One region of the Mesorhizobium sp. B2-5-3 genome, then DNA from elsewhere that is predicted to be linked to it. Evidence: riboswitches for the same ligand, from Rfam matches in the RefSeq annotation. Region 1 holds a riboswitch; the other holds the start of a gene.
The links. Region 1 has a riboswitch for thiamine pyrophosphate ahead of thiB (thiamine ABC transporter substrate binding subunit). Riboswitches for the same ligand answer to the same signal wherever they lie in the genome.
Positions count from the first base shown of each region.

Region 2: linked by a shared signal. The riboswitch ahead of FJ867_RS15435 (YkoF family thiamine/hydroxymethylpyrimidine-binding protein) and the one ahead of thiB (thiamine ABC transporter substrate binding subunit) in region 1 are both predicted to bind thiamine pyrophosphate.

Region 1 is NZ_VFUS01000001.1:155,058-167,137, forward strand. Features, by position in the region: gene FJ867_RS00805 (patatin-like phospholipase family protein) at 1-651, opposite strand, end outside; gene FJ867_RS00810 (amino acid ABC transporter ATP-binding protein) at 763-1,554, opposite strand; gene FJ867_RS00815 (ABC transporter permease subunit) at 1,551-2,231, opposite strand; gene FJ867_RS00820 (amino acid ABC transporter substrate-binding protein) at 2,337-3,110, opposite strand; gene FJ867_RS00825 (RNA polymerase factor sigma-32) at 3,431-4,297, shown strand; gene FJ867_RS00830 (M48 family metalloprotease) at 4,370-5,833, opposite strand; gene thiQ (thiamine ABC transporter ATP-binding protein) at 6,091-6,873, opposite strand; gene thiP (thiamine/thiamine pyrophosphate ABC transporter permease) at 6,873-8,486, opposite strand; gene thiB (thiamine ABC transporter substrate binding subunit) at 8,724-9,722, opposite strand; TPP riboswitch at 9,765-9,880, opposite strand; gene FJ867_RS00855 (thiamine diphosphokinase) at 9,969-10,613, shown strand; gene FJ867_RS00860 (ABC-F family ATP-binding cassette domain-containing protein) at 10,615-12,080, shown strand, end outside.
Region 2 is NZ_VFUS01000006.1:63,497-75,576, reverse strand. Features, by position in the region: gene FJ867_RS15485 (hypothetical protein) at 1-2,050, shown strand, start outside; gene FJ867_RS15480 (hypothetical protein) at 2,227-3,111, opposite strand; gene FJ867_RS15475 (class I SAM-dependent methyltransferase) at 3,621-4,448, opposite strand; gene FJ867_RS15470 (glycosyl hydrolase 108 family protein) at 4,633-5,370, shown strand; gene FJ867_RS15465 (hypothetical protein) at 5,373-5,573, shown strand; gene FJ867_RS15460 (ABC transporter permease) at 5,570-5,809, shown strand; gene FJ867_RS15455 (hypothetical protein) at 5,794-5,994, shown strand; gene FJ867_RS15450 (hypothetical protein) at 6,095-6,406, shown strand; gene msrA (peptide-methionine (S)-S-oxide reductase MsrA) at 6,591-7,109, shown strand; gene FJ867_RS15440 (hypothetical protein) at 7,249-7,566, opposite strand; TPP riboswitch at 7,785-7,898, shown strand; gene FJ867_RS15435 (YkoF family thiamine/hydroxymethylpyrimidine-binding protein) at 7,889-8,497, shown strand; gene FJ867_RS15430 (ABC transporter permease) at 8,596-9,351, shown strand; gene FJ867_RS15425 (ABC transporter ATP-binding protein) at 9,348-10,115, shown strand; gene FJ867_RS15420 (ABC transporter substrate-binding protein) at 10,108-11,130, shown strand; gene FJ867_RS15415 (tetratricopeptide repeat protein) at 11,299-12,080, opposite strand, start outside.

The DNA of each region.
Region 1 (12,080 bases):
GATCACGTTCGCATAGCCCGAGGCAAGGTCGGCATTATCGGCGGAGCGCACGCCACCGGAGATGTAGCGGACGCCATTGATGCTGTGCGTGGGCCCCGCACCGGGCAGCGCGGTGCTCGCGGTGGCCGCGTCAACCAGATCGACGCCGGAATCGCGGTCGAACGCAGCCAGTTCACCGGTAAGCGCGTCGATGGCCACCAAGATCATCGGCCTTTCCGGCCATTCATGGCGAGGCAATCTGGCGGCGACCAGCGCGCGCCGCTGTTTGGCCACTTCCGGTCCGAATTTGACATCGCTCTCCAAACCGAATGCCCCCATCGCCCGTTGCAGATCGGCTGCCGAGATAGCGGCGGCGGAGATGGCACGCATCCGCTCGAACACACTATCCATCGAAGCGAACGGCGGTTGCTGGCGGCTCTGTCCGGCCGGTTGAACCGGCAGCGGGGACAGCACCGCGGCCAACAGTTCGCCCGGCGGTATGCCGCTGCGCACCTGCACTGCCGCATTGGCGCCTGCCGAGGTTCCGATCACCAGATCGGCGGCCTCCGTCAGATCGACACCAGCTTCGGCGAGGCCCGCGATGATGCCGATCAGCCAGGCATTTCCGGCGGCCCCGCCACCACCGAGAACAAGAGCAACGTTGCGAACCATCGGCCCCACTATTGCAGCGCATGGACACGGCCGTCCATCGAAATAGAAACACCGTGCCTGAGGCCGGCTCACGAGGAGAAATGCCCGGCAGGGGGCAAGGGTAGCGCAGGCCTACGCCGAGAAATTACCGCCTTCTCCCCCACCCTCCTTCTCCGCCATTTCCTGCTTTAGCGTCGCGATGAATCGCCTTGTCCGTTCGCGCTCCGGATTGCCGAACAGCACCGCCGCGGGGCCCTTTTCGATGACAATGCCGGCCTCGAGGAACACCACCTCACGAGCGATCTTTGAAGCAAGCCGCAGATCGTGCGTGGCCATCACCATCGTCGTCCCCTCGCTGGCGAGCCGGCCGAGCACGTCGACGACTTCCTGCGCCAGTTCCGGGTCGAGCGCGGAGGTCGGCTCGTCGCATAGCAGCACCTTTGGCGACGGCGCCAGCGCCCGGGCGATCGCTACCCGCTGCTGCTGGCCGCCCGACAGCGTTGCCGGCCAGGCATCGACCTTGTGCGCCATGCCGACCTTTTCCAGCAGCGCGAGCGCCCGTTCGCGCGCCCGTGCCTGCGGCCACTTCAGCACCGTCACCAGCCCTTCCATGACGTTCTCAATCGCGGTGCGATGCGGGAACAGCTGGAAGTTCTGGAACACCATGCCGGTCTGCAGCCGCAGCCGCTGAATGTCCCGGGCCGCCACCTTCGCTCCCGGATGGAACTCCAGCGCCTGATCGCCGATACGCACTGTGCCCGAAGTTGGGATCTCAAGCAGGTTGATGCAGCGCAGCAGCGTACTTTTGCCACCACCCGAAGGACCGACCAGCGCGGTGACGCTGCCTTCGGCAATGGCAACCGTCACGCCCTTCAGCACGAGATTGTCGCCGAAGCGCTTTTCGATGTTGGCAAGCTCGATCACGAGCGCGCCTCCAGGAACCCGCCATAGCGATTGAGCCGCGCCTCCAGCCGCGTCTGCAAGGCCGACAGCACCGAACTCATCGCCAGATAGAGGATCGCCGCCTCGACATAGAGGATCAGCGGCTCATAGGTAGTGGCGACGATGCGCTGCGCGGCCTGGAACATTTCCGGCACGGTTATTGCCGCCGCCAGCGACGTGTCCTTGACCAGCGAGATGAAGGTGTTGGAGAGCGGCGGCACCGCCACGCGCCCAGCCTGCGGCAAGATGGTGCGGCGCATCGCCTGGCTCCAGGTCATGCCGATCGAATAGGCCGCCTCCCATTGCCCCTTTGGCACCGCGCCTATCGCCGCGCGAACGATTTCCGACGAATAGGCGCCGATATTGAGCGTGAAGCCGATCAACGCCGCGGGAAACGCGTCAAGCAGGATGCCGGCCGAGGGCAGGCCGTAGAAGATCAGGAACAGCTGCACCAGGAGCGGCGTGCCGCGGAATATCCACACGTAGAAGCGCGCCACCGCGACCAGGGGCATTGGCCCGAAGAGCCGGATCAGCGCGGTTCCGAGACCGACGCTCAAGCCAAGCACAAAGGACAGGAGCGTCAGCGGTACGGTGAAGATCAACGCGGCCCATAGCAGCGAAGGCAGCGATTCCAGCATGAGTTGCAGCCAGTGCGGCACGAAAGGCTCCTTCTTGCGACTGCCGTATATCACGCGAAAGGCGGCGGGCCGTCAAAACGGTCCGCCGCCGGGCGATGTCGCGCGGGCCAACGGCCCGGCCGTAAATTACTTCGAAACGTCCTGTCCGAAATACTTGTCTGCGATCTTCTGATAGGTGCCGTCCGCCTTGATGTCGGCCAGCGCCTTGTTGATCGCGGCAACCAGTTCCGGATCGCCCTTGCGAACGATGACGCCGGAATAGTCGGCGTTCTCTTCCTGGGCCGCGATCTTCACATTGGCATCCGGCTTGTGCTTCTTGAAATCGAGGAAGGACAGGCTGTCATTGATGGTTGCGTCGGCGCGGCCGGTCAAAAGCAGCTGGATCGACTGGTCGAACCCGTCGGTACCGACCAGTTCGGCGCCGTTGGCCTCGGCCAGCTTGCCGAAATTCGAAGTCAGCGACTGCGCCGACTTCTTGCCCTTGAGATCGGCGAAGCTCTTGATGTCGGTGTTGTCGCCGCGCACGATCAGCACTGCCTTGGAGGCGATGTAGGGGTCGGAGAAATCGTATTTCGCCTTGCGGGCGTCGGTGATGCCGACTTCGTTGATGACCGCGTCATAGCGATTGGCATCGAGGCCCGCGATCAGCCCGTCCCATTTGCCCTCGAGGAACTCTACCTTCACGCCGAGCTTGTCTCCGATCGCCTTGGCGATTTCGACATCGAAGCCGACCAGCGCTCCGCCGGCATCATGATAGGTAAAGGGTGCGTAGGTGCCCTCCGTGCCGACCTTGATGACGCCGGCCTGCTTGATCTGGTCGAGATTGGCGCCGGCATAGCCTGCGGTAACAGCCAGAACCTGCAAAGTTCCGGCGACGATGAGCGACTTGAGCCATTTCATTTTTCTGTGATCCCGTCCTGGCCTGATATCCGGCATGGTGTGAGCGCTGGAAATTGACAGATGTGAGTTGAAAAAATAAGGAATGAGATTTCAAAAACATCTATTATTCGGAATCGGATTCTACCACTGACGTTTCTGGCGGTGCCTCGAACCCGCCCGGAGTTTTTTCGCGCAGCTTCCACGCCGCGCCGCCGGCGGCGGAACCTTTCCCGCGCATGGCACGTTTTGCGTTCGTTGTAGGGCAGGACGCCGTCATTTCAAGTCGAGCGGCTGCCGGGTTTCGAAATGACATCCGTATCGCCAGAGCCAGGGAGTGCCTCATGATGGAAGACACGGCAGGACGGATCATGGTCCGCGCGGCAATGAGGGCTCCCTATCTCGAACGCGACGAGGAGTTGCGGCTGGCGCTGCGCTGGAAAAAGGACAACGACCAGAACGCGCTGCACAGCATCACCGTGGCGCATATGCGCCTGGTCATTTCCATGGCCTCCAAATTCCGTCATTACGGCCTGCCGCTTGGCGATCTGGTCCAGGAGGGCCATGTCGGCCTGCTCGAGGCCGCGGCCCGTTTCGAGCCGGAGCGCGAAGTGCGGTTTTCGACCTATGCGACCTGGTGGATCCGGGCCTCGATGCAGGACTACATCCTGCGCAATTGGTCGATCGTGCGCGGCGGCACCAGCTCGGCGCAAAAGGCTCTGTTCTTCAACCTGCGGCGCCTGCGCGCCCGGCTGGCGAACGGCGCCGCGGAGCCGCTGTCGAACAGGACGCTGTACCGCGAGGTTTCAGCGGCCCTCGGCGTCTCCGAAGCCGATGTCGCGCTGATGGATTCGCGGCTCTCGGCGCCCGACTCCTCCCTCAATGTCCCGCTTGCCGACGATGGGGGCGCGACCGAGCGGATGGACTTCCTCGTGTCGGACGATCCCTTGCCCGACGAGGTCGTCAGCGACACCATCGATATCGAACGCCGCTCGATATGGCTGAAGGCGGCGCTTGCCGCACTCAACGCGCGTGAGCTGCGCATCATCGAGGAGCGTCGGCTGAGCGACGAGGGCGCGACGCTCGAAGCGCTCGGCGAGACGCTTGGCATTTCCAAGGAACGCGTGCGCCAGATCGAGGCCCGCGCCATGGAAAAGCTGAAAGTGGCGCTGGTGAAGCAGAACCCGGAATTCCTCGCCACCGCCGCCTAAATCCATTCCAGGAAAACTACCTAGAAGTTTCTCGTCCCAAAAACGAGAGAGCGGGTCAGCGCCGACTATCGGCTATTTGTCGGTGACGATCTTGACCTTGTCGCCGGCCGAAACCGCAGCCCCCGGCGACAGCGCGTTGAGCACCCGGAACAGGTCGAGTTTGCGGTCGACGCCGACCATCTGCGCCGAAAGCGAACCCATCGTCTGCCCCGGCTGGACGGTTACCACGCGGATATGCAGCGGCTTGAGTGCCGCCTTTTCGGCGGCACTCAGAATGCGGAACGAGCCGCTGACGGAACGCGCCACGGTGTCGAGCGACGTGCTGGCGGACGGTGCCGCCGTCAGCAGCCGGTAGACTTGGCCGCCGGCGCGGATTACCGCGATATCGAACTGCCAGCCTTCGGCGCCGGCATGCGCCGTCGCTGCCTCGTTGCCGTTGATCGTTTCCTGCCTGACGCTCGCATCGTCGAGACCGGCCACCCAGCCGCTCCTGATATAGTCGGTCAGCGCACGGTTCTTGTCGATCGACACGCCGTCGAAGCGGATCGCGATGTCGCCCGGCCCGGTCGCCGTCACGGCGGCGGCCGAATTGTCGATGATGAAGCCCTCCGGCACCGAGAAGGACACGCCCAGGCCCGGATGCAGAAAGGTCTCGCCGCGCACATAGCCTTCTTCGGGCGTGTCGCCGTAGAGCAGGCCGTCTATGCCGGCGAGGAAGGCGTCGCGATCGCGGGTGCCGACGCCCGGCGGGCCGAACTGGCGGGCATGGCGTTGCGCAAGGTCGATACGCTGCGGCGTATTGGGATGCGTTGCCAGGAAATCGAGGCTGGCGTCGGTGGCGCCGCTGATCGAGCGGAAATCGGTGTAGGCCGACATGGACTGCAAGAAGCGGCCGGCGGCGTAAGGATCGTAGCCGGCTTCGCCGATCGACTTGATGCCGATGGCGTCGGCCTCCAGTTCCTGGTTGCGCGAAAACTGCGCCAGTCTCAGCTTGCCGCGGATCAGCGCCGCCTTGGCGGTCGGGCTGTCGCCGAGCACGTCGGAAACAACCTTGGTGGCGAGCCCCTCCTCGGCCTCGAGCTGCTGGCGCTGCAGGCCGTGGTTGGCGGTGACGTGGCCCATCTCATGCGCGATGACGGCGGCGAGCTCGGCCGAATCATTGGCCAGCGCCAGCAGGCCGCGCGTGACGTAGAGGTAGCCGCCCGGCAGTGCGAAGGCATTGACGTTGGGCGAATTGAGGATGGTGATACGATAGGTCTGGGTCGGGTTGGCCGACACCACCGTCAGGCTGCCTACGACCTTGGCGACCATGCGCTCGAGCTTGGGATCGGAATATTCGCCGCCATAGGTCGCCAGGATGCGTGGATGCTGCGCCTTGGCCAGTTCGGCCAATTTGTTATTGGCCGCGACATTGTCGACCGTGATCGGTTTGTCGGAAGGCTGGAAGCCGGATTCCTGGACTTCCGGAGGTGTGAACATCTGGCAGCTTGCCAGGGCCACGACAAAGCCGGCCAGCGCCAGAAAGCGCGCCAGCATTTTCCCTCTTGGTCTTTCCGTGCCGGTCGGCAGAACGGCTTCCTTTCGGGTCTGGCGCATGCCCGCGAAAATCGGGGCGATCCTCGCAAGGGCTCATGCGCAAATCAAAGCATTACAGCATCCACGCCATACCAACGCGCGGCGGATGCTGCAGGCAAATCACGCCCTGCACCGGACCGGTACAGGGCGGACCTAGCCACACTACCTCTGTCATGGCAAGCAATCGCCCCGTCGCCAGGAGCCGGTTTGAGCGTAAATTATGTCCGCTTCCGGGCAATATCTCGTGATCCAGCCTCCCAGGCGCTTGTGCCAACATAGCGCCGGAAAACTTCAGGACCAGCCCCGGCAAAGAAATCATCCGCCTTGCCCTTGGCGGCAACCATGCCGTTGTCGAGGAACACCACCTCCTCACAAATACGGCGTGCGTCCTGTGGCTGATGCGTGACGAACAGCAGCGTCATGCCCCGCTCGGCATGCACGTCGGCGACAAGATCGAGCATGTCGTCGCGCAAGGCCGGTCCGAGTGAAGCGAAAGGCTCGTCCAGAAGAAGCACCGGGCGGTTGCGAACCAGCACGCGCGCCAATGCGACACGCTGGCGTTCGCCTCCCGAAAGTTCGCGCGGCAGGCGTCTTTCCTTGCCCGCGAGGCCGGTGCGCGCGATCGCCTCCGCGATGTCAGCGCGGTCGGCCTCGGTCAGCCGCAGCGAGGGCGAGCGGCCGAGCCCGACATTCTCTTCGACCGAAAGATGGGCAAAAAGATTGTTTTCCTGGAACACCATCGACACCGGCCGCGCCGAAGGCGGCGCCGCGCCGACATCGGCGCCGCCGATCAGCACGCGGCCAGCCTGCGGCGTCTCGAAGCCCGCCACCAGATTGAGCAGCGTCGACTTGCCCGAGCCGCTCGGCCCCATGATGGCGGTAATTTTCGACGCGGCGAAATCGACATCGAAAACGAGCGGCGCGTCGCCGTAGCTGAACGAGACCGTGTCCAGCCGCACCTCGGCTCCCCTTGTCGCACCATTGGTGGCGCCCGCAGCCATCAGTCTCGTTCTCCCCTTCCCAGCCCGCTCGCCGCCACCACAAGCGCAAGGCAGACCAGACCGAGCAGCAGCGCCAGGCCGGCGGCGTCCTCGGTGCGGTAGCTGCCCATGCGCGCCAGGAGAAGGTAGGGCAAGGTCTGCACGGAATCACTGCCGAACAATGCGATGACGCCGAGATCGCCAAGCGACAGCGCCATGGCAAACGCGAAGGCGGTGGCCAGCGGCCGTCGCAGCGAGGGCCAGTCGACCAGCCGCAACCGGGCCCAGCCCGCTATTCCCAGAAGCGCGCAGAGCCGCTCATGGCGCTCGCTCGCCGCTTCATAGGCGGGGCGGATGGCACGGATGGCGAAAGGCATCGCCATGACTGCATTGACAGTGACGACCATGACCGGGGCTATGGCAAAGACATCGCCGACATGGCGCAGCAGAAGGAACCAGCCGGCGCCGATGACGATGGGCGGCACGACCAGGACGAAGCCGGCACCGGTGTCGGTGGCGTGTTCGAGCACGGTCCGCGGACCGGAGCGGCGCTTCAGGGCCAGCACGCGGCGCGCCATGGTGAGCGAAAGCGACAGCGCAACCGACAGCAGCGCCGACAGGAAAGCCAGCACGGCGCTGGTCAGCGTCGCCTGCCGCACCGCCGCTTCGCCGGCGAGACGACCGAGGTCGGCGCCGAGGCCTGACATCACCGTCGCCGTCATCGGCCCGGCGACGAACAAAAGGGCCAGCACGACGAGCGCGGCATTCAGCGCGGCCTCGGTCCTGCCGGCCGAGACGTAGCGGCGCGGCGCCACCGGCAGATTGGCGTCACCGGTGGTGTTGGCGCCGAGCCGCGTCAACGCCAGCACCACGACAAAGGTCAGCGCGATCTGCAGCAGCGTCAGCGCCACCGCCCGCGCGGGATCGAAATTGAAACGCAGAGCCTGGTAGATGCCGACCTCCAGCGTCGTCGCGCCGGGGCCACCGCCCAGCGTCAGCACGATCGTGAAGGATGTGATGCAGAGCATGAACACCAGGCCGGCGACGCCCGGCAGAGCGGCGCGCAGTGTCGGCCACTCGATCAGCCGGAAAGCCGGTGCGGCACCCATGCCGAGCTGGCTCGCCAGCCGCCATTGGTCGGCTTGGATGGTTTGCAGCGCTTCGAGGAACAGCCGCGTGGCCAGCGGCAGGTTGAAGAAGACATGAGCAACGAGGATGCCGGAGAGGCCATAGATGCCCGGCCAATTGTAACCGCCGACGGCACCAAGAAAGCCGGCGAAATAGCCGGCGCGGCCATAGAGCGCCAGGATGCCGAGCGCCGCCACGATCCCCGGCAGCGCCAACGGCAGGGCGAAGAGCTGGAGGATGAAGCCGCGGCCGGGAAAGCGCGGATGCCGCGACAGCGCGCGAGCCACGAACAGGGCCGGCGCCACCGACAACAGCGTCGAAAGCGCCGCCTGCCACAACGTAAAGCGCACGACGCGCAGGAGATAAGGATCGAAGGCTGCCCAGGCTCCGGAGAAATCGTTCGCGCCTTCGAAAAGAAGACCCGCAAACGCGCCGCCGATCAGGAGCCCGATCGCCGCAAGCGCGAGGATACCGGCGGAGATGCGGGGGTCAGACGCGCGCTGCACGCTGCGCCACCCAAAGGACCTTTAGCGAGCGTCGCGTTCCTTCGCGCCCCCCTCTGTCCTGCCGGACATCTCCCCCACTTGGGGAGAGATTGGCTGCTTCAGCGCTCCACCCTCTCCTGTGACGTCGCCAATTGGCGAAAGCCGTCGTGACGGCCAATCTCCCCCCTCGTGGGGGAGATGTCCGGCAGGACAGTGGGGGGCGCTGTAGAGCACTCATCATCCGATCATACGACCAAACTACTTGCTCATCACCGCCAGCCATTCATCCACCCATGCCTTGCGGTTGGCCGCGACCTCCTCGGGACTGAACAGCAAGGTTTTGGTCGGTTTGACCAGTCTGTCGAAGGCCGGATTGAGCGGCTTGTCGGTCTTGCCGGCCGGGAACATCCAGTTGGTCTCGGGGATGGCATCCTGGAATTTCGGCCCGGTCATGAAGGCGATGAACTTTTCCGCCAGCGGATTTTTGGCTCCCGTCGTGGTGATGCCGGCGACCTCGATCTGCAGATACTCGCCCTCCTCGAAGGAAGCGGCCTGGTAGCGCTCGGTGTTCTCGGCAACCATGTGGTAGGCGGGCGAGGTCGTGTAGGACAGCACCATCGGCGCCTCGCCCTTGGTGAACAGGCCGTAGGCCTCGCTCCAGCCCGGCGTCACGGTCAAGACCTTCGCCTTGAGCTTGGCCCAGGCCTCCGGCGCCTTGTCGCCATAGACCGACTTCACCCACAACAGCAGGCCGAGGCCCGGCGTCGAGGTGCGCGGATCCTGGATAACGATCTTGTCGTCGGCACTGCCCTCGACCAATTCCTTCAGGCTCTTGGGCGGCGTCTTCAGCTTCTGCGTGTCATAGACGACGGCGAAATAGCCATAGTCGTACGGGACAAAGATGTCGTCGTTCCAGCCGCCCGGCACATTGAGCCCGGTCACGGCGCCATGCGGCGCAAACACGCCAGTGGCCTTGGCATCGGCGGTGAGATTGGTGTCGAGGCCAAGCACGATGTCGGCCTTGGTCGCGGCCCCTTCCAGCTTGACGCGGTTGAGCAGCGCGACGCCGTCGGCAACCGAGACGAAGTCGACATCGCAGCCGCATTCGGCCTCGAATTCCTTCTTCACCACCGGGCCGGGGCCCCAGTCGGCGGTAAAGCTCTCATAAGTGTAGACGGTGAGCTTGTCCTTGGCTAAGGCCGGCCCGGACAGAACCACGACCATTGCAGAGACAAGGGCGTATAAAAGCGTGCGCATCGGCGCCTCCTTCGTTCGGGTTAAAGGAATTGAGGCGTCGGACTGTCCGAAACGTCTAATCCCTCCGCCGGTACAAACCGGATCAGGTTCAGCGGGTTGGCGAGACTGCCTCTCAGCCGGTCCGCGAAATATCGCGTCCGGCACCCCGTTAGAGCGCCTCGACACATAGGCCCGGCCGGTGAACCGCGCAAGTGGCTGTTTGCCGGCCTTCCGTTTCCGCTGTCGGGCTGGTAAGGGCCACACGATATGAGCACATTCACCATCCTGCTTGGCGGCGATCTCGTCCGCACGCCACGGCTCGACCGTCAGGTCGAGGGAACCCGCGTCATCGCCGCCGATGCCGGCATCGGCCATGCAAGCACGCTCGGCCTTGTGCCGGAACTGTGGGTCGGCGATTTCGACTCCGTGCCCGCCGGCCTGCCGGATGAGTTGGCCGCCGTGCCGCGCCGGACCTTTCCGGCAGAGAAAGACGCCACCGATGGAGAACTCGCGATATCGGCCGCCCTGGAGCGCGGCGCTACCAGCCTCGTGCTCGCCGGCGCCTTCGGCGGCAAGCGCGCCGACCATGCCTTCCTGCACATGGCGCTCGCCCTGCGGCTGGCCGGGGCCGGGACAAAGGTGCTGTTGACCAGCGGCGCGCAGGAAGCCGTGCCCCTGGCGCACGGCACGGCCCGCTTCGACTATGCCGACGGCACCCTGTTCTCGATCCTGGGTTTTTCCGAGCTTGCAGGGCTGACCGTCGCCGGTGCGAAATGGCCGCTTGACCGCGTCAAGGTCGCGTTCGGCTCGTCGCTGACCATCTCCAACGAGGTCAAGGGCAGGCTCGATATCGCGCTGGGAGCGGGCCGCGCGCTGCTGCTCGCCCATCCCTATCCCTTGCCAGAAAGCTGACATGGCGCCGCCTCTTCTCAATCTCGACGGAATAAAACTGACCTTCGGCGGCACGCCCCTGCTCGACGGCGCCGACTTGGCTGCGTCGGCCGGCGACAAGATCGCGCTGGTCGGCCGCAACGGGTCCGGCAAGTCGACGCTGCTCAAGATCGCCGCCGGCCTGATCGAGCCGCAGGACGGCGAGGTGTTCCGCCAGCCATCGGCGACCGTCCGCTATCTGCCGCAAATGCCCGACATGGACGGCTTCGCAACCGTGCGCGCCTATGTCGAGGCCGGCCTCGGTCCCGCCGACGATCCTTATCGCGCCAGCTACCTGATGGAGCACCTCGGCCTCTCGGGCGAGGAGCAGCCGGGCGACCTCTCCGGCGGCGAGGCCAGGCGCGCCGCCCTTGCCCGCGTCATGGCGCCCGAGCCTGATATCCTGCTGCTCGATGAGCCGACCAACCACCTCGATCTCTCGGTGATCGAATGGCTGGAAGAGGAACTCGTCCGCACCTCCTCGGCCCTCATCGTCATCTCGCACGACCGCCGTTTCCTTGAGCGCGTATCGCGCGCCACCGTGTGGCTCGACCGGGGCCAGACGCGCCGGCTGGATAAGGGCTTCGGCCATTTCGAGGAATGGCGCGACCAGGTGCTTGAGGAAGAAGAGCGCGAACAGCACAAGCTCGGCCGCCAGATCGTGCGCGAGGAACACTGGCTGCGCTATGGCGTGACGGCGCGGCGCAAGCGCAACATGCGCCGCCTGGGCGAATTGCAGACCATGCGCCAGCGTTTTCGCGGCCATCGCGGCGCCGAAGGCACCGCGACCATGGTGGCCAGCGACACCGCCGAATCCGGCAAGCTGGTGATCGAGGCCAGGAACATCGAGAAGAGCTTTGGCGACCTCACCGTGGTCAAGGGGTTCTCGACCCGCATCCAGCGCGGCGACCGCATCGGCCTCGTCGGGCCGAACGGCGCCGGCAAGACGACGCTTCTGAAGATGCTGACCGGGGAGTTGCAGCCGGATGCCGGTTCGGTGCGGCTCGGCACAAATCTGGAGATCGCCACGCTCGACCAGAAGCGCGAGGCGGTCGATCCGCAGGAGACGCTGGCTCAGTATCTCACCGACGGGCGCGGCGAGAACCTTGTCATCAATGGTGAGCAGCGCCACGTCGTCTCCTACATGAAGGACTTCCTGTTCAAGCCGGAGCAGGCACGCACGCCGGTGCGCGAGCTGTCGGGCGGCGAGCGGGCACGGCTGATCCTTGCGCGCGTGCTGGCCCGGCCGGCGAACTTGCTGGTGCTCGATGAGCCGACCAACGATCTCGACATGGAAACGCTGGAGTTGCTGCAGGAACTGGTCGCCGGCTTTGCCGGTACGGTCATCCTGGTCAGCCACGACCGCGATTTCCTCGACCGCACCGTGACCAGCGTGATCGCGCCGGACGGCGGCGGTCGCTGGGTCGAATATGCCGGCGGCTATTCCGA
Region 2 (12,080 bases), on a different contig from region 1:
CATCGTGATCTCCTACTATCTGTCGGATGATCCGCTCGGGGATATCGGCGGAGCGCTGGCGGCAGTCATCCACATCGCGGAACTCGCGCGCGACCTGGCCCAGCAATACGCCGCCGACGCCGCGCAGGTTTCGGGCGTCAACGTGCCGATCTACGCTTCCGTGGCGACGGCATCGGGCTCGACGATCGCTGCCGGCGTCAAGAGCATCAGGACCCAGTTCTACGCCCCGGTCTTCACGACCCCGGCAACCCTGGTGGGCGGCGCCAACTATGCCCGCATGTCGCGCGCGGCGATCACCGCCGGCGGCTACCCGGCGCTGGCCTATTTCCGCTCCGCCGACCGTTTCATGCCGGACGGCACGACCGATGCGGTCAATGGCGGCTTTTGGGTATTGAATGAAAGCGTCGTTGACTTACGTCAACTGGGCAGTGGGTTCGGCAACGCAGCGGCCGACACCGCGGCGCTGATTGCGGCGGTCCAGATCGTCGACGGCAAGGATCGCGGCACAATCCGCCTGCCACCAACGAATATCACGATCAACCAAACGATCGACATCGCTCTCGGACTATTCGATGTTGAAGGCTTCGGCCGCGACGTTTCGACCATCACAAGCGCAATGATCAATGGCGCGCCGCTGTTCCGTCTGGTCGGCCACACATTGCGGCTCGGATTTCGCGATTTTAAAGCGCTTGGCAATCAATTGACCGGGGCCGCCGGCAACGGCCATGCCTTCGCGCTATGGGATACGGATGGTTTTCAAAGCGGCTCTGCACTGCCGCAGGGCGTCGTCATGGAGCGCATCTGCATCGACGGCTTCCGTGGCACTGGGCCAGAGGGGGGGCCGCTCGACAGCTTGGGCACCATCGCGGCTTGTGGTGTCAACAACAAGGGCGGCCTCGGCTGCACGTTCCGTGACATCGAGATACTTCGGTGTGGCGGCGGCATGTACATGGGCTACACCCAAAATTGCCTCATCGACAGCCCGCTCTTCTCCCAGATCGACCGTTTCGGCATTCTCGATTACCGTGCGGCATCACTTCGTATTCAGAACGGCGACGTGCAGGACTGCTGTGGCGACGGCACAAATCTGACCGTTCCAGAGGCGATGCCCTGCGCCAACATTATCTCTTTCTTTGGCAATGGGACGATCATCGAAGGGGTGAAGACGAAGGGGGCCGGTGGCAACTGCCAGATTTATGTCGTCCACGGGGCTGGCATCAAGGTCGATAAAAACTGGCTCCAAGTCTACATGCTCAACGATGTGCCGCACAACGGCATCATCATCCATAGGACGACTGGCTTCTCTTGCGACAACAATACGTTCGCGATGTCTCAGTCTACCTATGTGGCTAGTCAGAAAAACCAGGGCATTCAGATCACCAACGATCAGGCCAACGACCCGGTGAGCGGATCGGTGCGCGGCAACCAGTTTACGTTCTCTCCAGGCATGGGTATCTCGTCCTTCATTCGCATCGGGGCACCTTCAGGCAATCGCCTGTTCAGCGGCTTGATTGTGGAGGGGAACGTCTTTGGCGGCTTCCTCCCACCGAGTTCCGGCCTCACCGTCGACAACGGCATTCTTGTGGAGAATGCCAAGCTTATCGGGTGTCGTATTGGTAACAACGTCTTCGATGCCACAAACGGAGTGACGTTCACCAACGGCATCCGCTTTGCCAACGTCACCGATGGCGGCAAGAACTGGCTCGCGGGCAATGCGATGAACCTTAGCCTGGGCACGATCACCACGCCCTTCAACGGCATATCTGAAAGCGAGCTCCGCACCATTGGACAGGTATTCCTCAATCCGACGCCAGGCATCCCGACGGGGACAAGTCTGACTGTGCAGGTTGCCGTACCAGGTGCCGTTCGTGGTGACTTGGTAACGGGCATTGGATTTAGCGCCGACCTGCTGGGCTGCACGATTAAGTACGCCGGGGTCGTCACCGCTGACATTGTCGACATAATCATTGCAAACGATACAGGGGTAACGAAGGACCCTGGCAGCGGCGTGATGACTGTTGTGGTCCGCAAATGGCAGTTCGGAGGCTAATCAACGGATCAACGAATCACCAAAGAACATAGCCAGGAGGTTGCCGGCGACCATCAACCAGAAGAAGGCTCGGAAAAACGCGTTCCTCCAGACTAAGCCGAACACCTCGACACATGCAATCCGCCAACGATCTCCTTCGGCAAGATACTGGTGGGCCATCCATCGCAAGGTTTTCACTAGAGAATACCTTTGGCCCAATAGCCGAAGAAAACAACCTGTGACGCGAGAGCCGCAATTAGTGTAAGGCGGCGCCAGTGAAGATCGGGAATGCTGGAGATTGCAACCGCAAGCGCTGGAATCGCAAGAGCGACGAACCGGATGCCATTCTGATTGTAGAGGTACATCCCGAAGCAGAGTGATGAAGCGAGAACTACAACAAACGCGGCAAACTTCCTGCTGAACAGGTGATCAAAGAAGAGGAAAGGGACAGCATACGCCGTTACCATCATCGTCAGCAGGAATCCGCTCGTAGTAATTTCTATCGTCGCTCGCCTGTCGCCGATCGAGCCCAGAAGGTAGCTTTTGAGGATGGTCACGGCGACAACTATGACCGCTATATAGCATGTCGAAATTAGCACATGTCGGCGCCCGCAAATATCGGAGCCCGTGATAATTTGGCCCACTGCGAACGCGCCGGCAAAGACCAGAACCGCAGAATGAATAAAGGGTGCAATTCCCACCAATGCATATTTGACCAGGCGCCATGGCAATAGGAGGGCCAGATAGATTGCGGCCATGGCGACAGCCGACCGTACTTGAGAGAATACGAGATCGATTAATTGAGGGTGGATTAGCAAAAGGATGTAGGCTGGGGACGAGGCTTTGACTGCCACGTAGACGCTGATGACTACCAAGGAGATTAAGGTCAGGGTAGAAAAGATGCTGGCTAGTTCGAAGCTCTCTTTGAGAGCGTAGATACCCTTCCGCCAAAGGTATTCTTGGGCATACCAATCGATCAGTGAAGCGGTATCAGGAGAAACATAGTATGCCCTTTTGTCGAAATTCTGGATGTAGTTCTGCAGATCGGGAAACGGCGTTCCTCTGACCATCACCCAGTTCACCATCCATATGCACAGGGCAACCGCTACGCCGATCGTGGGCTTTGTCAGTCTTTGTAGCTTCCCCATAGTCTGACGAGTCTGGGAGGCATACGATTGGTTCACCCACATTTCATGCCCGACGCGCCAGCATAGTCTTCTCTCAAAGTGTTCGTCTTGAGTTGCAATTTTCTAACCATGTGCGGTCAGGCGCGCAAGGCGATCTTAAGTTTGACACACATCGACAATTATCGCTGGTGGACAGAGCGGTAGCTTTCCAACCTAAACCAAGCCGAGCCGGCGATTGAAACCCATGGCCGCGCGGTCAGGCTCAATCGCTGGGTGGTGCGCTAGTTCGATTTCTTGCAGGATCAGCAATGCTTCGTCGCCATCGGGAAGTACGGCACCTTCAGGTAGTCATCGGCCGCCATGGGGCGGGGTGTCGATGTTCCGGCGCATGCCGAGATAAAGCCTGCGGGCGATATTTCTGAGCAAGGTCTCGCCTCCGATGGTTTATCCGGGCTGTCGTCTCGTCACCGCCTGATGCCCCAGGCATAGGTTCTTTGCTTGGACGCGTTCAGACGGCGCACCTCGTACCGGCCCTGCCGCTCGATCTCGGCGACCGCTTCGACCACGCCATCGAAGGACCCTGGCGTGACGTCGTCGAATACGACCATGTCGCCCTCGCGCTGAACGCCCGAAACGCAGCGATGCTCGGCCAGCACGTTCTTCCTGGTGTGCTGCGCGTCGATGAAGGCGAAGTGGATCCGGTTCACGCCGACCCTGGGCAATTGAAGGAGTGAATCGCCTTGCAGGAAAATGATCCGGTCGGCCAGCGGCTGCCAAGGCCGAAGCAGTTCGGCGCGCGACTTCCTGCCGTCATGGTCGTCGATGCAATTCCAGTAGAAGCGATGATGGTGCGGCAGGACGTCGAGCGTGACGACATGCCCGCAGGCGCCGGCATCGGCGAGTGCCTTGGCCATGCAGATCGCGGAGAAACCACGCGCGGTGCCGGTCTCGACGACGGTGGTGAACGGCCTTGGGCTGTCGGCCAGCTGGCGGCGAAGAAGACTGTAGAGCACCCGCCCGTGCGGGTAGGCGAGCGCGCTGGTCTTGATGGCGATCTGGGTGTGGAGGGCCAGTTCGTCGAGCCAGTCGCGATCGACGGCAAAGCCGGTTTCGGCCTCGAGCCTGTCGATCTCAGCGAATGAGACGCGCCGGGTGGCTTCGAACAGCCTCAGATATTCCTTTTTCGAGGCACGCGGCGCCGAGCCCAGCGGGTCGACGTTCCAGCGGCGATCGATGGCGGCCGACAGCCTGTTGAAGGCCAGGCGCCGCGCGGCGCCAACAAAGTCTCTCATCCCAGACCTGTTCGTCCCAAAATTGTATTTTTTCTAACCATGCGCCGGCCGGCGCGCAAGGCGACCTCCGGTTTTGACGCACTGCAAGTAGGCACCGAGGCGCGCGCAACGGCGACTATCCGCACCCCTGTGCTGCCGGCGATCACCCACTCACCTCATCCACCAAGAAATCGAAAGGGATATCATGGACCGCAATTTTACGCGGGCGCTTGCGCTCGTCCTCAAATCCGAAGGCGGCTGGTCGGACAATCCGGCCGATCCGGGCGGCGCCACCATGAAGGGCGTCACGCTCGCCAATTTCCGCCGCTACGTGAAGGCGGATGCCGCCAAGGCGGATCTCAGGAAGATCAGCGATGCCCAACTCGCCACGGTGTACCGCCGCTTCTACTGGGATGCGGTGGCTGGCGCCGAGTTGCCCGACGGCGTGGATTACGCGGTGTTCGACTATGCCGTGAACAGTGGGCCAAGCAGGGCGGCGAAATATCTTCAAGCAGTGGTCGGCACCGCCCAGGACGGCCGCATCGGGCCCGAGACGCTCGCTGCCGTCGGTTCCAGACCGGCCGCCGTCGTCATCGACAATCTCTGCGATGCCCGCCTGGCTTTCCTGAAGCGGCTTCCGACCTGGCCGACTTTCGGCAAAGGCTGGTCGAGGCGGGTCGGATCCGTCCGCGCACAGGCGCTGCTGCTGACGGCTGTCGGGGCAGGCGAGGCATCGGCCACGCGGCCAGATCCTGCACCGGCCGCTGCTGCGGCGGCGCCGGGCGGCGCTGCTGCCGTAGATGCCGTCGAACCGGTCGCGGCGGCGCCTGCCGGCGCCAACATCCCAGCTGCCACCAAGGCGGGCGGGATCATTGTCGCGTGCCTGCTCGTCGCCTACGCCGCCTGGCACCACATCGCCGCCGCCTTGCAAGGAATGTTCTGATCATGGCCACCACAACCCAGCCGACCATCCGCCCGACCAACAAACTGACGGCCGCGACCATCGCCGCCGCCGCCGTTTCGATTTCCGGCGTCTTCGTGCGCAATGTCTGGCCATCCTGGTACGATGCCGAGACATGGGCCACGCTGCTGCCGCTAGCCGTCTTTGCCGTCGGCTATCTCGTCAAGGACGCGCCAAACCAATGAGCGCGCTCCTCTCCTTCCTGCTCAGCAATTCGACCGTTCTCGGCATCGGCGCAGCCATCGTCGCTGCGTTTGGCTGGGGTGTTCGCCAGCGGCTTGCCGGCGAGCGCGCCGAACGTAGCCGGCAGGCCGCGGCCGAGGCGGCGGCGCGCGACGTCGCCGACCAGGTTGACAACGACATCGGCGCGCTACCCGCCGCCACTGCCCGAAAGGAGCTCAGGTCATGGGCAAGGGATTGATTGTCGCAGCGGCCGCAGCACTTGTCGCGGTAGCCGGCTGCACCACCGTCACCGGCGGATTTTGCGCGGTCTCGAGCCCGCTGCGCTTGTCCGCATCCGCCGTCGCAGCACTGTCGGATGCGGAAGTCCGGACGCTGCTGGCGCACAACCGCAAGGGCGAGAAACTGTGCGGGTGGAAGCCATGACGATCGTGTTGCCGCTCGATTCGGGCCCTGCTGCTCGGGGACCGCTCATCTTCGGTGCCGGATCGGTCGTTCTGTTTCCTGATCGCGAGACAATGAAATGATGCATGATCTTTTCGACCTGCTCGGTATCAAGGTGCCGGTGGTGGTCGCCGGCCTTTCCGGCGGCATATTGCGCGCGCTGTCGCGCCACCGCTACAAACCGCGCGAGATGGTGGCCTCGCCGATCTGCGGCGCGCTAGCCGCCGCCTATCTGACGCTGCCCGTGGTCCAGTATTCCCGCGCCATGGGCCTGCCGATGGCCAATGACGACACCACGACCCTGGCGGCCGCATTCCTCATCGGCGTCTGCGCGATGTGGATATCGGATATCGTATTCGAGGTCGTGGTGCGCAGGTTCAGGCCTGGGGAGTGACGCCGCGCGTCCGTGGTGATCGGCAGCAGGACGCGCCCGTCGACTGGACGAAGCCGACGACAATGCCCATCTATGGGAAATCCTGGAGCGGCTGTCATAGCGCCGGGCCTCCAGTTTTATCGTGCGCAATTCCGGACGGAAACGGCTACAACCTTTCCCCGGAGTTGCTTTGGGGAGATTTGATATGGCGACTTCAAGCGAACGCGCGGTGCTTGCCGGCGGCTGTTTCTGGGGCATGCAGGATCTGATCCGACGCATCCCGGGCGTCCTGTCCACGCGCGTCGGCTACAGCGGCGGCGACGTGCCTGATGCCACCTACCGAAACCACGGCACCCATGCCGAAGCCATCGAGATCAATTTCGATCCCGCCAGGGTGAGCTACCGTACGCTGCTGGAGTTCTTCTTCCAGATTCATGATCCGACGACACGCAACCGCCAGGGCAACGATGTGGGGATGAGCTACCGTTCGGCGATCTACTACACCAGCGATGAGCAGAAGCGCGTCGCCGAAGACACCATCGCCGACGTCGACGCCTCGGGCCTGTGGCCCGGCAAGGTGGTCACCGAGGTGGCTCCGGCCGGCGCGTTCTGGGAAGCCGAACCCGAGCATCAGGACTATCTGCAGAAATACCCGAACGGCTACACCTGTCATTTCGTCAGGCCGGGCTGGAAGCTGCCGGTTCGCGAAAAGGCTGTATCGTAGACGGCGCCCGAACCGAGACGAAGGCCGATGGCGGTTTACGTCTCAGGCGCCTGCCTGTTCGGCGAGGGTGAAACATAAAGAGACGGAAACGCCACGGAACAGACGCCCCGTGGCGTTCTCCAGCAGTTTCGGCGAATGGCTACTTGCCGCAATGCTTGTCATTGACGGTCGGCGAAGCGGTGCCCGGAGCGGTGTGGCTGGCATCCGGCTGAGCACCTTGTGGGCTGGCCGGACAGTTCCGGTCCGCGTTCGAATTCATGCCGTCGGGCATGACGGTCGTGCTGCCGGTCGTGCCAGGATCCACCGTGTTCGGCGATGCCGGCGTGTTCGGGTCGACCGTGACCGACTGGCCGCTGCCGGGCCCATTATTGGCGCCGTTTCCGCCAGCACTTTGCGCCATCGCCGAAGTCGCGAGACCAATGGTAAGAGCCGAAGCTGCGAGGATTTTCATGAGCATGGTTTGTCTCCATTTCTGTGAAGTCTTCGCTCGTTTCCACGAAGTTCGTCGCGTTTGCGACTATAGGGACAACCACTCGTCGTGGCTAAGGTTCCGGACAAATTTCCCTCAAGACCGGGCCCGACGGAACCGCCCATAAATCAGGCCTGGCGCAATGCATTTCCGGCGATGGTCCTGAAAAAACAGCTTTCATAGCCGCCCGATTGGTGCTTTAACGCGTCCATCCACAGGGGTGCTCCGTACGGTCGGGGCTGAGACGGGGGCGGCAAGCCCACAGACCCTAGAAGCTGATCTGGGTAATACCAGCGGAGCGAGGCGGGCGATGTTTTCAGGCGCACAGATTTCCCTATATCCCATGTCCAGCGATTTTGTCGGCGTCATCCTTGGCGCGCTCGGGGCACTGGACCCTTATCGTGATCGACTGCGGATCGAGACCGACGATATCTCGACCTTGCTGGTCGGACCGCCCGAGGTGCTGTTTCCTGCCATGCGCGACCTGTTCGTGGCGGCAGCGCGCAGCGGCAAGCATTGCGTGCTTTCGGCCGCCATCTCGCGCGGCTGCCCGGGCGAGCCGGACGATCTGATCTGCCGCTCCGACGCGTTTGGCGGACCTGCCGGGCCGCTCGGCCCGCGCAAGGAAGCCGCTATCGCCGCCGTGCGCGGCGTGGCCGCCACCGGCCAGCCGGCGGCGGCGCAGTTCTCGCTTTATGTCATGGGCACCGACGACCACATGGACGAGATCTATGGCTGCATCGACTTCCTGAAGCAGTCGGGCGTATATGAGCGCTCCAAGCATTTCTGCACAAAGTTGCGCGGCGACGCAGGCGCCATTTTTACCGCACTCAACGAGGCCTTTTGCCGCTTCGGGCCGGGTGCCGGCCACGTAACGCTCGACGTCACCGTCTCGGCCAACAGCCCCACCGCCGTCTGACGGCGCGCCGCGCGCCATCCGCTCCGGGTACCTGCGTGTCCTCCCCGTCCGCCCCTTCGCGTCCGATCGTGGACCTCATCGCCAGAACCGCTCCGGCGATGCTTTCGGTGGGGCTGCTGCTAGCCGCGTGGGAACTCTATGCGCGCTTTGGTGGCATCAAGCCGACAATCCTCCCGGCGCCATCGCGCGTCTTCGCTCAGGCAATGCTCAACCGGCACGCGCTGGCCGATAACGCCGTGCCAACCCTCCGTGCCACGCTCGCAGGCTTTGCCTGTTCGCTCGGCGGTGCCTTTGCGCTGTCGATATTGATCGACTTCTCCCAGCCATTGCGGCGCGCCCTTTTTCCGGTCTTCGTGGTCAGCCAGACCTTGCCGCTGGTGGCGATTGCACCGCTGGTGGTGCTGTGGTTCGGCTTTGGGCTGATGCCCAAGATCATGCTGGTGGCGCTGGTCACCTTCTTTCCGATGTTGGTGGCTTTGGCCGAAGGATATGAGGCGACGGAGGCTGAGATCGGCCAAATGCTGCGCGCCATGGGGGCAGGGCGCTGGCGTGTCTTCGTCCTGGCGCGGCTGCCCTCGGCGCTGCCCTACTTCTTCGCCGGTGTCAGGATCTCGATCACCTATGCTGTCGTGGGCGCCATCTTCGCCGAATATGCGGGCGCGGCGAAGGGCCTCGGCATCTACATGCTCAACGCCAAGAACAACTTCCGCCCGGACCTGGTGCTGGCCGCCGTCGCCGTCAGCGCCGTGCTGACGCTCGTCCTGTTCGGGCTGACGATGCTGGTCCAGCGCCTTGCCATGCCATGGGAACGGACCGCCGGCGGGCGGGCCGCAGGAAAGGGGCCGTGGCGATGAACCGGCTCGAACTGCGACATGTGCGCAAGGCCTTCGAAGGACTCGACGTGCTTGCCGACATTTCGCTCAGCGTCGGCGCCGGCGAATTCGTCTCCATTCTGGGCCCCTCCGGCGCCGGCAAGTCGACGCTGTTCCAGTTTCTGACCGGCGCGCTTCACGGCGAGGGCGAGATATTCTTCGACGGCAAGCCGCTCGATGACCACGGCCGGCATTTCGCTTTCATGCCGCAGCGCGACGCGTTGATGCCTTGGCGGCGCATTCTTGACAACGCCACGCTCGGGCTTGAGGTGCAAGGTGTCAGGCGCAAGGCTGCCCGCGCTCGCGTTGCTCCGCTGTTCGAGGAATTCGGGCTTGCCGGTTTCGAACGGCATTTTCCGGCGCAGCTTTCCGGCGGCATGCGCCAGCGCGCGGCCTTGCTGCGCACCGTGGTGCAGGAACGCGATATGCTGCTGCTCGACGAGCCGTTCGGCGCACTCGATGCGCTGACCCGCGCCGCCATGCAACGCTGGTTGGAACAGATGTGGCGGCGCCACTGCTGGACGGCGCTGCTGATCACCCACGACGTGCGCGAAGCTGTGTTCCTGTCCGACCGCATCTATGTGCTTTCGGCGCGGCCGGCGCGCGTCGTCGCTGAGATCACCGTGCCGCTGCCGCGTCCACGCGAACTGGCCGGCGGCGCTGCACGGCAGGCCGGCACCCTCGAAGCCGAGATCCTCGACATCCTCCTCAACCCGAGCCACCAGAAGGACACGGACCATGACTGACCTGACGCGCCGGCAAGCCTTGCTGCTCACTGCCGCTGCCGGCCTTCCCCTTATAGCCCGGCCAGGCCGATCTCTTGCCCAGGCGGCCGCCCGGAAAGTAACGGTGGCGCTGGACTGGACGGTCAACACCAACCATATCGGCCTGTTCGTCGCTCGCGACAAAGGGTTTTACAGCGAGGCCGGCCTCGAGGTCGACATCCTGCCCTACAGCGATACCGGTGCAGGCACGCTGGTTGCCAACCGCGTTGCCGATTTCGGCATCAACGGCTCCATCGGCCTCTTCACCCAGAAAGCCGCCGGCGCCGATCTCAAGGCGGTCTATGCCGTGGTGCAGTCCGAAACCGGACGGCTGGTGTTCAATGCAGCGCGTGACGAGATCAAAACCCCCAGGGATCTTGACGGCCTGACCTATGGCGGTTTCGGCAGTGCCTGGGAAAACGCGCTGATCTCGACCATCATCCGTCACGACGGCGGCAAGGGGGCTTTCGAAACGGTGACGCTCGGCACGTCCGCCTATGAGGCGCTGGCCAACGGTTCGGTCGACTTCACGTTGGAGGTCTCGACCTGGGAAGGCGTCGAGGCAGAACTGAAAGGCGTTAAACAGCGAAGCTTCGTCTATGCCGACTACGGCGTGCCCGACGAGCACACCACGCTGATCTCCTCTAGCGATGCGTATCTGCGTGCAAATCCGGAATTGGCGTCGGGCTTCATACGGGCAACGCGGCGCGGCTACCAGTTCACCGTCGATCATCCCGAAGAAGCGGCCACACTGCTGATCGCCGCCAACAAGGACGCCCTGACCAATCCGGCATTGATCCACGCCTCGCTGAAGACGCTGATCGACGGGCACTATCTGCGCCGGCGAAACGGCGCCATAGGCAGCATGGACCCGGCCAAGATGGAAGCGATCGGTTCCTATCTCTTCGCCGCCGGCATCCTCCGGAACGGGGACGGCGAGCCCGTTGCCCGGCAACCGGATTTTGGCAACTATTTCAGTAACTTCTATTTGGGGTAGGGATCAAACCGCATCGGGCGCCAGCGCTGCTCAAGCTGATTGCCTTTCGTCAGCCTCGTCAGAGCTGCGCCCAAGGCAAAACCTTTACCGCAATAAAGCACAGAGCGGCGACTGCCATTACGCCCAAACCACTCCAACGCAAAATCCGCGCCCTCCCGAAAAGCCCGTCTAATCTACCCCAAGGCTCAGTGCCTTCTTGCGATCGGCCTGAGCACGCTTGCGGTTGCCCTTGGCTTCCCACGCCCGGCTCCGCGCCTCGTAGGCGGTTGCGAAATCCGGCTTAAGCCTTATCGCCTGGCTGAAATCCGCGATGGCCCCTTCATAGTCCGCTCTGCTGGTTCGGATCACGCCTCGACCGAAATAGCCAAAGGGGTTCTTGTGATCGAGGCTGATGGCCTTTTCGAAATCGTGCAGCGCGGCGACGTCCTCGTGCCCTCCCATCCATAGGAGGCCTCGATCGGCATAGACCCTTGCGTCCGCGGGGTTGAGATTGATGGCCTTTTCGAAGTCGGCAAACGCCCCGTCGTAGTTTTCCTGGAAACTGAGGTTCTGGCCGCGACTGTAGTAGGTCTCGGCTATATTCGGATTGATCGCGATCGCCTGCGTGTAATCGGCAACAGCATGAGCATAATCGTTCTTGGCCTCCCAAGCCATGGCCCGGGCCAGATAGGCGTCATGAAATGCCGGGACCAGTGCGATCGCCTTGCCATACAGGGCTATGGCGCCGTCATAGTCATTTTTCTCATGCAGCCTCCGACCCTTGGCGAAAAGCGCCTTGGCGGCCGAATCAGTATCGCTCGGTGCGGCCGAACCGGCGGCTGAACTGGCGGTGGCCGCCGCCGAGCTGACGGCGCCGAGCGTGGCGGCCGCCATATCGCCCTGTCCCTTCGCAGCCACAGCCGCCTTGCGGGCGACCGCGTAATCGCGATTGTCGGGATCGAGCTTGATCG